DNA from 3 places in the Paenibacillus sp. B1-35 genome. Region 3 is predicted to be linked to each of the others. Evidence: predicted binding sites of a transcription regulator. Region 3 holds the regulator's gene; each other region holds the start of a gene.
The links. Region 3 encodes Rex, which represses fermentation and respiration genes when NADH is low (regulators of the CRP and FNR family bind a similar motif). Its sites were predicted from a motif close to TTGTGAAATATTTCACAA; they were not measured.

Region 1: ACQ5BJ_RS03970 (flavocytochrome c) is a predicted target of Rex. The motif match lies at 1,924-1,941, and genes of this name have one in related genera.
Region 2: adhE (bifunctional acetaldehyde-CoA/alcohol dehydrogenase) is a predicted target of Rex. The motif match lies at 1,432-1,449, and genes of this name have one in related genera.

Annotation. Positions count from the first base shown of each region.
Region 1 is NZ_JBCHVJ010000001.1:901,759-905,044, reverse strand. It holds gene ACQ5BJ_RS03970 (flavocytochrome c) at 186-1,718, opposite strand; gene ACQ5BJ_RS03965 (hypothetical protein) at 2,054-2,362, opposite strand; gene ACQ5BJ_RS03960 (multidrug effflux MFS transporter) at 2,557-3,286, shown strand, end outside.
Region 2 is NZ_JBCHVJ010000001.1:1,432,757-1,436,042, forward strand. It holds gene adhE (bifunctional acetaldehyde-CoA/alcohol dehydrogenase) at 1-1,315, opposite strand, end outside; gene ACQ5BJ_RS06190 (Crp/Fnr family transcriptional regulator) at 1,720-2,439, shown strand; gene ACQ5BJ_RS06195 (alpha-L-fucosidase) at 2,534-3,286, opposite strand, start outside.
Region 3 is NZ_JBCHVJ010000001.1:1,241,603-1,244,888, forward strand. It holds gene ACQ5BJ_RS05205 (amidohydrolase) at 1-1,310, opposite strand, end outside; gene ACQ5BJ_RS05210 (redox-sensing transcriptional repressor Rex) at 1,307-1,954, opposite strand; gene dinG (ATP-dependent DNA helicase DinG) at 1,971-3,286, opposite strand, start outside.

The sequences.
Region 1 (3,286 bases), 340 kb from region 3:
TGATAGTTTGGAGTGACTATTACAGACGGGTTCTAGTTGGATTATCCGAACGCTCGCTATCATGCAATAGTTTTATAGTACTTTTCTTGCGTTAGGTAAGGGGGAAGTGTGCGTTTTTTTCTTGGTAAGTAGAAAAAACGCTTGAGCTTTGATGAGCCCAAGCGTTCATTGTGATACGAAATCGCTTATTGTGCTTTTGCGAAGTCAGCCGACTTGATACCAGCTTGACGTCCGAAAATGATGATATCTGCAACGGAGTTGCCGCCGATACGGTTTTGACCGTGCAATCCGCCAATCACTTCGCCAGCTGCGAACAGACCTGGGATAGACTTGCCGTCCTTCGTTACTACCTCAGTGTTCGTATTGACTTTCACGCCGCCCATAGTGTAATGAATACCTGGAGCGATTTTGATGGCATAGAATGGGCCAGCGGACAGTTCGTTGTCCATGCCTGTTGTTCTGCCGAATTCAGCGTCTTTTTTATCCTTCACTGCGCCGTTCCACGTATCCAGCGTAGATTTTAGTTGGTCTGCCGGAACGCCCATTTCTTTTGCCAGAGCCTCAACCGTTTCGCCTTTAATAACGAAGCCCATTTTTTCGTATTGCTGAATCGCTTTTGCACGCGACTTTACGCCGGAATCAAATACGAGATAAGCGGCTTTGTCAGCAAGCTTATTGATGGCTGCAGTTACATTGTCACGAGTGTCTAATTCGTTAGTGAATCGTTTGCCGTCTTTAGAAACGAGAATTGCGCCTTCACCGCGGATAGCTTCCCCGATGAGATACGATTTCTCTTGCTGCACAGTAGGGTGAACCTGAATTTGATCCATATCGACAGTAACGCCGCCGAGTTTTTCAATCATTGTAATGCCGTCACCTGTGCTGCCTTCTTGGTTTGTCGTTACGAGACCTTTCAAATCAGGGCGAACAGAGGAGATCATATCCATATTGGCACCGTAACCGCCAGTTGTCACAACAACTGCATTCGCTGCAATATTTTTCTCATCCTTCTCTTCAAAGAGAACTTTAACGCCGTTAACCTTGCCGTCTTTTTCAGTAATATCTGTTACTTTTGCATTGACGAAAAGTGGAATTCCTTTAGATTGTACATTTTTAACAAGACCGCTAACGAGATATTGTCCAACAGCAGAGCCGTCCTCAGGACGGTGTGTACGTTTTTCTTTCATACCGCCAGTAATCGTGAGATTGTTCAAGCGAATGCCGATAGAATCCAGCCAGTCAATCGCGTTTGCGGAATTGTCAACGAAGTAACGAAGCATTTCTTTGTCGTTCGTTCCATGACCGCCTTTTAACGTTTCTTCAAAGAAGAGATCGTTGCTATCTTCAATGCTTTGCTCTTTTTGGAATTTCGTCTGAGAAGCATTCATACCCGATGAGGACTTCATCGTATTTCCGCCGGCTGCCGGCATTTTTTCGAAAATAACCGGGTTCATGCCTTTGGCTTTTGCCTCAAGGGCAGCGGTCATCCCAGCTCCACCTGCACCGATGATGATGATATCATATTTATCTTGTAATTGATCGATAGGGGTGTAGCTTGCTTTCGAAGCTCCCGACACGGCTTCTGATTCTGGTTTCTCTGCTTTTGTTGCATTGTCTTGATTCTGGTTCGCGCTCGTATTCCCGTTACCGCCGCATCCAGCGATGATGAGCATAAACGAGAGAACGAGAATCAACGTTGCTGCTGCATTCTTTCTCATGAGTTTTCCTCCGCTTTCTATCTCTTTATAGATGAACCTTAAGGGAATACCTAGGACGGAATGCAACGAAGCGAACCCGTAATGTCGAGTAGGCTATGTACTGCGGTTTCTACGCAATTGAATGGCTTTCATAGTTGCTCTTCCGACTTCTAAGTTGGCTCTCTTTTAAGTTCATTTTAATTTTAATATATTTTCAATTATTATATTGTGATGTTTTTCACATTCCAAGGTGGTTTTAGGTATAAATACGTTACGTAAATATTGGAAAGCCCCACATTCACAAAGAAATGAAATGGGGACGGGTCGTCGATGGATATTTGACGACTCATCACTGCTTATCCGTAACTTCTGCACCCAAGATTTAATGTTGCTGTTACCCCTGCATGATCGGAAGGCCACAGTCCTGTATCGGTTCGATCTTGCTGCTTCTCTCCAACATTATCTGCCTTGACGGGCATCCATCCATTTTTAAATAAAATGTAGTCGATTCTAGCGAATAAGGAAGATTGATCATTCAATAGGTCGGCGTCCTGACAGAAAGTAAATCCATTGCCTTTACCAACTTCTTCCCAAGTGTCATAGAAACCATTTGCTAGAAATAAGCCGTAGGTTGGGGTTCCGGTGCCATCTGCATTTGAATTCAAGTCCAAGCTTGTCAGAGCGTGGTAATATTTATGTGATTCTGATATAATCCTCTATATATTTACCCCCTATAACATTGTAAGGTGATCACTCATTATGGCACTCTCATTTGCAAGATTAATCAAATGCAAACCCCCGATTCCCTGACATTTCGATGATGTAATTGAGATTTTCGAAATTATAGGGGGAATGCAAGTTGGCACAAAAAATCTCAACTCCATCATTGCTTTTATTTATTATTCTTGTGGGATTTCCACAAATCAGCGAAACGATATACACGCCTTCTTTGCCGGACATTGCTAGTCAATTGCAGGCAAGCAACAACATGATTCAGCTCACGCTCAGCATTTATTTTCTTGGGTTTGCGGTTGGTGTTTTTTGCTGGGGAAGGTTATCGGATGCAATTGGTCGGCGCCCTGCCATGCTTTGGGGCATTTTCGTATATGGAATAGGCAGCATAGGCTGTTATCTGTCAGGTTCCGTGGAGTGGCTATTGGTTAGTCGATTCATGCAGGCATTCGGTGCAAGTACAGGCTCGGTTGTAACGCAAACGATCTTACGAGAAAGCATCGATGGTTCGAAGCGTCATGCTGTATTTGCTCAAATCTCAGCAGCTCTTGCTTTTACACCGGCTTTAGGGCCGCTGATTGGAGGCTGGGTTGATCAGTCGTTAGGCTTCAGGGCTGTTTTTCTAACCCTTGTCATCATGGGTGTGGCGATATTCATGTACACGTTCGCTTCCTTGCCTGAAACGAGAGGTGCCACGACAACTTTGAATGTGAATACATTGTCTGTCGCCAAGCGCCTCATTACAGACGGCAGAGTATGGGCATTTGGCTTTCTAATCGGAGCAACGAACGGCATTCTGTTCAGTTACTATGCAGAAGCGCCTTTCGTATTTATTGAATACTTTGAGATGACGCCAG
Region 2 (3,286 bases), 190 kb from region 3:
AAGTCGAGTTGCGGCCATAAGATCCGCAGCCTAGCGTCAACGAAGGAATATTCGTGTTGTATAGGTCGCCGATTGCTCCATGGGTCGAAGGAGAGTTTACAAGAATACGACCTGTTTGCAGACGATCTGCGAATTTGCCGATTACCTCGTCATCATGCGAATGGATAACCGAGGAATGGCCCATTCCGCCAAACGCTACGATTTCAGCAGCGCGATCAATTCCATCTTGTGCGGTTTTCACCTTGTAGCAGGCAAGCACCGGGCTTAGCTTTTCAGCAGACAATGGGAACTTCGGCCCTACGCCATCCAGCTCAGCTACTAGAATCTTCGTCGTATCCGGCACTTGAATACCAGCCATCTCTGCAATCTTCTTCGCGGACTGACCTACGATGTTCGGATTCACTGCACAAGTGTCTGTCTTCATCGCCATTGCTTGAAGCTTGCCTGTCTCTTCCTTGCTCAAGAAGTAGCAGCCTTGGGCTGTCATCATTTTCTTCGTTTGTACGTAAATCGGCTCTTCAATAATGACTGACTGTTCAGAAGCACAGATCATACCATTATCGAACGTCTTGGAAAGAATCAAATCCGTTACGGCTTGATTCAAGTCTGCCGTCTTCTCGATGAAGCAAGGTACGTTGCCCGGGCCAACGCCAAGAGCAGGCTTGCCGCAGCTGTAAGCAGAGCGAACCATACCAGCACCGCCTGTCGCTAGGATAAGCGCCACATCAGGGTGATTCATCAAGGCGTTAGTCGCTTCCATCGACGGATACTCGATCCATTGGATACAGTGCTCTGGCGCACCATATTTCACAGCTGCATCATGCAGGATGCGAGCTGCTTCCGCGCTGCATTTCTGAGCTGATGGATGAAAGCCGAAAATGATTGGATTGCGTGTCTTTATCGAAATGAGCGCCTTGAACATTGTCGTTGAGGTCGGATTCGTTACCGGTGTAATCCCCATGACAATTCCAACTGGTTCCGCAATTTTCATGTAAGAGCCGTACGGATTATCCTCAATGACGCCTACTGTTTTGTCATACTTGATATAGTTGTGGATATATTCAGTTGCAAATATATTTTTCGTAATTTTATCCTCATACACACCGCGTCCCGTTTCCTCAACGGCCATCTTGGCCAGCAGCATGTGCTTATCCAAGCCAGCGAGTGCCATTTGCTGCACGACCTTGTCAATTTGCTCTTGGTTCATATCCATAAATGCTTCTTGCGCCTTCTTCGCGCGGTCAATCAATTGTTGAATGTGCTTCGTGACATCGTTTTTCTCTACAACTGGTTTCGTTTCCTGTTTTGTCGCCATTCTCTCCGCCTCCATTCATTGATTCCATGCCGATGAACCTAAGGAAAGGTCTTTTATTTGGTCTGTATACGGTTCTGTTACGGTCCTTATCTGAGGTTCGTAATGGATACAATTGCTTGTGAATCATTTCACACTCTCATTGTACCCACCTGAACGGGGTTTAGTATGTGATATTTTTCACATTATCTCACTAATCTGATCAATATTTTATTTTTCTTTGGTCCAGCGTGATATTAATCACTCAATTTAACCAAACTGTAACTAATTTTAATCGTAAATAAATTGACAACTGCTTGCGGAACATCCATGATAGTAATACGTATTCATATAGTGAAACTTGTCACATGGAATTCCTTGGGTCAAAATTACTAAAATTTGAAATATGTAAATTGGAGGGGAACAGGGTGACTAACATCATCGAACAATTTGGAGAGCCATGCAATACCTCTTGTTTCTCAGAACAGAATGTAGAACGATTAATAAGTATTGGTAAAGAACGTACCTATCCGGATAGTTCTCATTTGTTCTGGGAGGGAGACCTATCTGATAAGCTATTCCTTCTGAAAAGCGGCCGTGTAAAAATCACGAAATCCACAGATGAAGGAAAAGAGCTCATTCTGTACATGTATCAAGCTGGAGATTTGGTTGGCCAAGTTGACCCATTCCATAGCACGAAGCATACCTTCACCGCTGAAGTTATCGAAGAAGCTGAAGTATTACTAATCGAGCAAAAAGATATCGAAATACTCATCTGCCAGCACTGCGATTTCTCCATTGACTTTATGAAGTGGATGGGTATTCATCACCGCCTTACACAGACAAAGTTCCGGGACTTGATGATGTACGGCAAGCCTGGCGCGCTGTGCTCCACACTGATAAGATTATCGAACACGTATGGCGAGGAGCTAGAGGATGGCGGGATTCTTATCAACAAAAAAATCACACATACAGATTTATCGAACATGATCGGCGCGACACGCGAAAGTGTGAATCGTATGTTGAGCGATCTCCGCAAGCGCGATGTCATTGAATATGAGAATGGCATGATTGTTATTCGGGAATTGGAACATTTGCGGGAAGTATGTCATTGCGAAATGTGCCCGAATGAGATTTGCCGCATCTAAATCAAATTGCCCTCATGCACGTATATGACATGAGGGCAATCATTATGTTATGCATCTATATTTAGCACTGCAAATAATGTGCTCTCTATAGCGCTTAAAAGGCTGTCATCCGGAATACATGTGCGATCGGGGCATTGCCCCCAACTTCACTCGTTGGCAGCTTTACGTGCAAACCTGCTTCGTCTGAATGGAATGCTACGTTCTGATCTGTACCGACCAATTGGATGTTCGTCACCTTTTCTAGATAAGGAATAAATATGTGATCGGTAACTTCCGATTCCTCAGACGGATATAAGTACGTACAATATACTGTGTCTTCCTTACGAGTAAAGGCACAGCGCTGAGTAAAATAAGGAGCACAAATACGGGTTCCATAAACAGCTTCCCCATAGGTCTCCATCCATGCACCGAGTTCCTTAATCCGTACAATCGCCCCCTCTGGGATGCGGCCGTCAGGCTGCGGCCCCACATTAAGGGCCAGGTTTCCTCCCTTAGCAACCACCTCCATGAGAATGTGCACAAGCTGCCGAGTTGACTTATACTTGTCCTCATATCGGAATGAGAAGGATGTCCCCATCGTAATACAGCTTTCCCAAGGCACATTCATTGCCTCATTTGGAATTGTTTGTTCCGGAGTTATAATGTTCTCATACGGCCCGCCAACCGTGCGGTCGGCAGACAGCAGCCATGGCTGCTTCTCTCTCGCCCTCTCTACCACTTCTCCCAGACGAATATCCTGTGATACGCGGCTTTCCTTGCATACCCAGCCCGCATCCAGCCACAACACATCGATACGGCCGTAGTCCGTCAACAGCTCTATTATCTGTTCATGAGTAAATTGGACGAA
Region 3 (3,286 bases):
TATCTTGCAAGCAAGCTCTCAAAGCATTGCTGCGCCTCATGAAGGATTCGTTCCTCATCCATCGTCAGGCATTCGCCATTCTTCACAACCTGCTTTCCATCAACCCATACATGCTTGACATCCTTGGCAGATGCCGAGTATACAACATGGGATACCAAATCCGTATGAGGCATAAAGTGAGGCTGATCAATATCAACTGCAACAAAGTCAGCCTTCATTCCCACTTCAAGCGCGCCAATATCGTCAACACGAATTGTCTTCGCACCATAGATTGTTCCCATGCGCAGTGCCTCTGCTGCAGGAATAGCAGTCGGATCACCGGACACGCCTTTATGGATCAGGGCGGCGAGTCGAATTTCTTCAAACATATCAAGGTTATTGTTGCTTGCCGGTCCGTCGGTACCAAGTGATACTACAACACCTGCACGAAGCAGCTCAGTTACGCGAGCAACGCCGCTCGCCAGCTTCAAGTTGCTGCCTGGATTGTGAGACACCGCCACATTATATTTCGCAAGCGTTTCTATTTCCTCATCTGTCAGATGAACACCATGAGCGACGAAGGAAGGACGTGAGAAGAAGCCAAGCTTCTCGAGATGCGCTACCGGACGCATTCCATAATCCTTCACATTTTGCTCTACTTCAGCTTTCGTTTCTGACATATGAGTATGAAGCGGCAAATCTAAATCATGCGCAGCCTGAACAAAGCTCTCGATAAAGGATGGCGGGCAAGTATACGGCGCATGTGGCGCCAACAGTGTACGAATGCGGCCATTTGCCTTCCCGTTCCAATCCTTCGCGAACTGGATCGCTTCATTCAACTTCTCCCGCTGTACATCCTCCGGACACAAGCCAATCGCTCCGCGCATGAGTGATGCACGGATTCCAGATTGCTCACTTACCTTTGCCACTTCATCCATGTAATCATACATATCAACAAATGTTGTCGTACCGCCCTTCAACATTTCAACAACCGACAACGCCGTTCCCCAGTACACATCCGTAGCGGTAAACTTACCTTCCATCGGCCACATTTTCTCCTGCAGCCACGTTTGAAGCGCAAGGTCATCACCATATCCGCGCAGCAAAGACATCGCAGCATGTCCATGTGTATTCACAAGTCCTGGAATAAAGAACAATCCCTTGCCATCAATGATTTCTGCACCTTCAGTTGTGTATTGCTCAGGCAAATCAGCTCCCAGATGAACGATGCGATCATTTTCCACGACCATGAATCCATGGAAGGAGGATTGTTTCGCAGTTGGAGACAAGTCGGCAAATATGCCGTTTTTAATAATGATTCGATGTGTCATTCGGCAGGTACTTCCTTTCCATTATCAGATAAATAATACGCCAAACTGAACAAGTCCGTCGTGAAGTCGGCTGTATGAACCCGAATATTCGGCGGCACTCTCAAGATGACAGGCGCGAAATTCAAAATGGCTTCTACCCCGGCCTCTACAAATTGATCCGCAACATGCTGTGCTTCCGTAGCCGGCACCGTAATGATTCCGATGCGAATTTGCTTTTCACGAACCGTAGGAATGAGATCAGACATGGGCTGAACTTTCAAATTGTTAATCTCAGTGTTAATTTTGGACTCCTGAGCATCGAACACAGCAACAATTTTCATATTATCTTTCAAGTATACGGTGTAGTTGCAAAGGGCGTGCCCTAATTTACCTGCGCCGACAAGTCCAACAGGTATTACCTGATCGAGTTTTAAAATATGCCGAATTTGTTGAATAAGATACGATACATCATACCCGATACCCTTGCGGCCGAAGTCGCCGAAGTATGCCAAGTCCTTTCGAATTTGGGCAGGATTCAAGTTCAGCTTCTGTCCCAAATCTTGAGATGAAACTGTGAGCACTTCACGCTGCTTCAATTCTAATAGGTGACGTAAATATACGGGTAAGCGCCGAACGACAGCTTCTGATATTTTTAGTGCTTTCATCCTAAAAAAGCTCCTCTCATCGCTCTCCAATACCTCTTTGATTATGGTCTAGCCACGTATCTATACGTGGTACAAGTTGTTCTGTTGCCATATGCTCCATTTTTGGACCAGGCAGCGAGTAAAGAAAGTGTTTGCCATAGCTTGTCTCAATAACCCGGGTGTCATAAATGATCACAATCCCTTTGTCCTGCGTTGTGCGCACGAGACGACCGAATCCCTGCTTGAACCGGATAACAGCCTGCGGTACAGAATATTTGCGGAACGGATTTTGATTCATCCGCTTCAAGCGATCGCATTTTGCTTCCACTAACGGGTGATTCGGCGGCTGGAAAGGAAGTCGTACAATCGCCAGACAGGTCAGCGCATCTCCCGGAATATCTACTCCTTCCCAAAAGCTGCTTGTCCCAAGAAGCACCGAGTTCGGCTGTTCTCGGAACCTTCGTGTCAGCTTGCTTCGATTGCCGCTGTCAATTCCTTGTCCCAGCACTTGAATGCCATGGAGGCTTAGCGCTTCCTTTAGCGGCTCATATACATCCCGCAGCATGCGATACGATGTGAATAATACAAGCATTCGTCCCTCTGTCACCTTAGCTACATCGGCCAGTGACTGCATCAGCGTCATATTAAACTTAGCGTCTGACGCCCCCTTTACGCTCGGAAAGTCACGCGGAATGACTACAAGCGCTTGTTCACGGTAGTTAAATGGTGACGGAAGGATCACGGTGTTCAAGCGCCCATCCCGTTCTGCATCCTTCAAGCCCAATTGTTCGGCCACGAACTGGAACGATTTATCGACAGACAATGTTGCTGATGTCAGAATGACACTCTTCTTCGGCTCAAAGAAATAACGCTTCAGTGCCTCACTCACATCAACAGGGACGGCATACATTTGCATCGATTTATGCTTATATTGGAGATTTCCTTCCATCCAATATACCGTATCCGCATCCTTGCCCTGCATAAACTCCCGGAATTCATCACGAAGTTGCCCAATGTCCTTGAACAGACCTGTCACGTCTGCCGTAACGCCTTGAACCTCGTCATCATCGTAATCCTTCCATTCGTTAACGAGCTTCTCCCCCGAACGGACAATGTCGCTTAAGCGGGTATGAATATCGCCTTCCAGTTCCGCAATAGAGCTCCAGGCTTCAGGACGATTACCTGACGGCAGCCTAAGCACAGCTTGGCCGCCCTCCGCTTGACCGGCTTCATTCATGGAAGGCAGCATCTGATAAAGTTGCTCATGCAAGCGATCCCACTGATCCTTGACATCGACGAGCTGTGTCAGCATCTTATCAATTCCTTCTGCCCAGACAAGCGCCTTTTCATTGC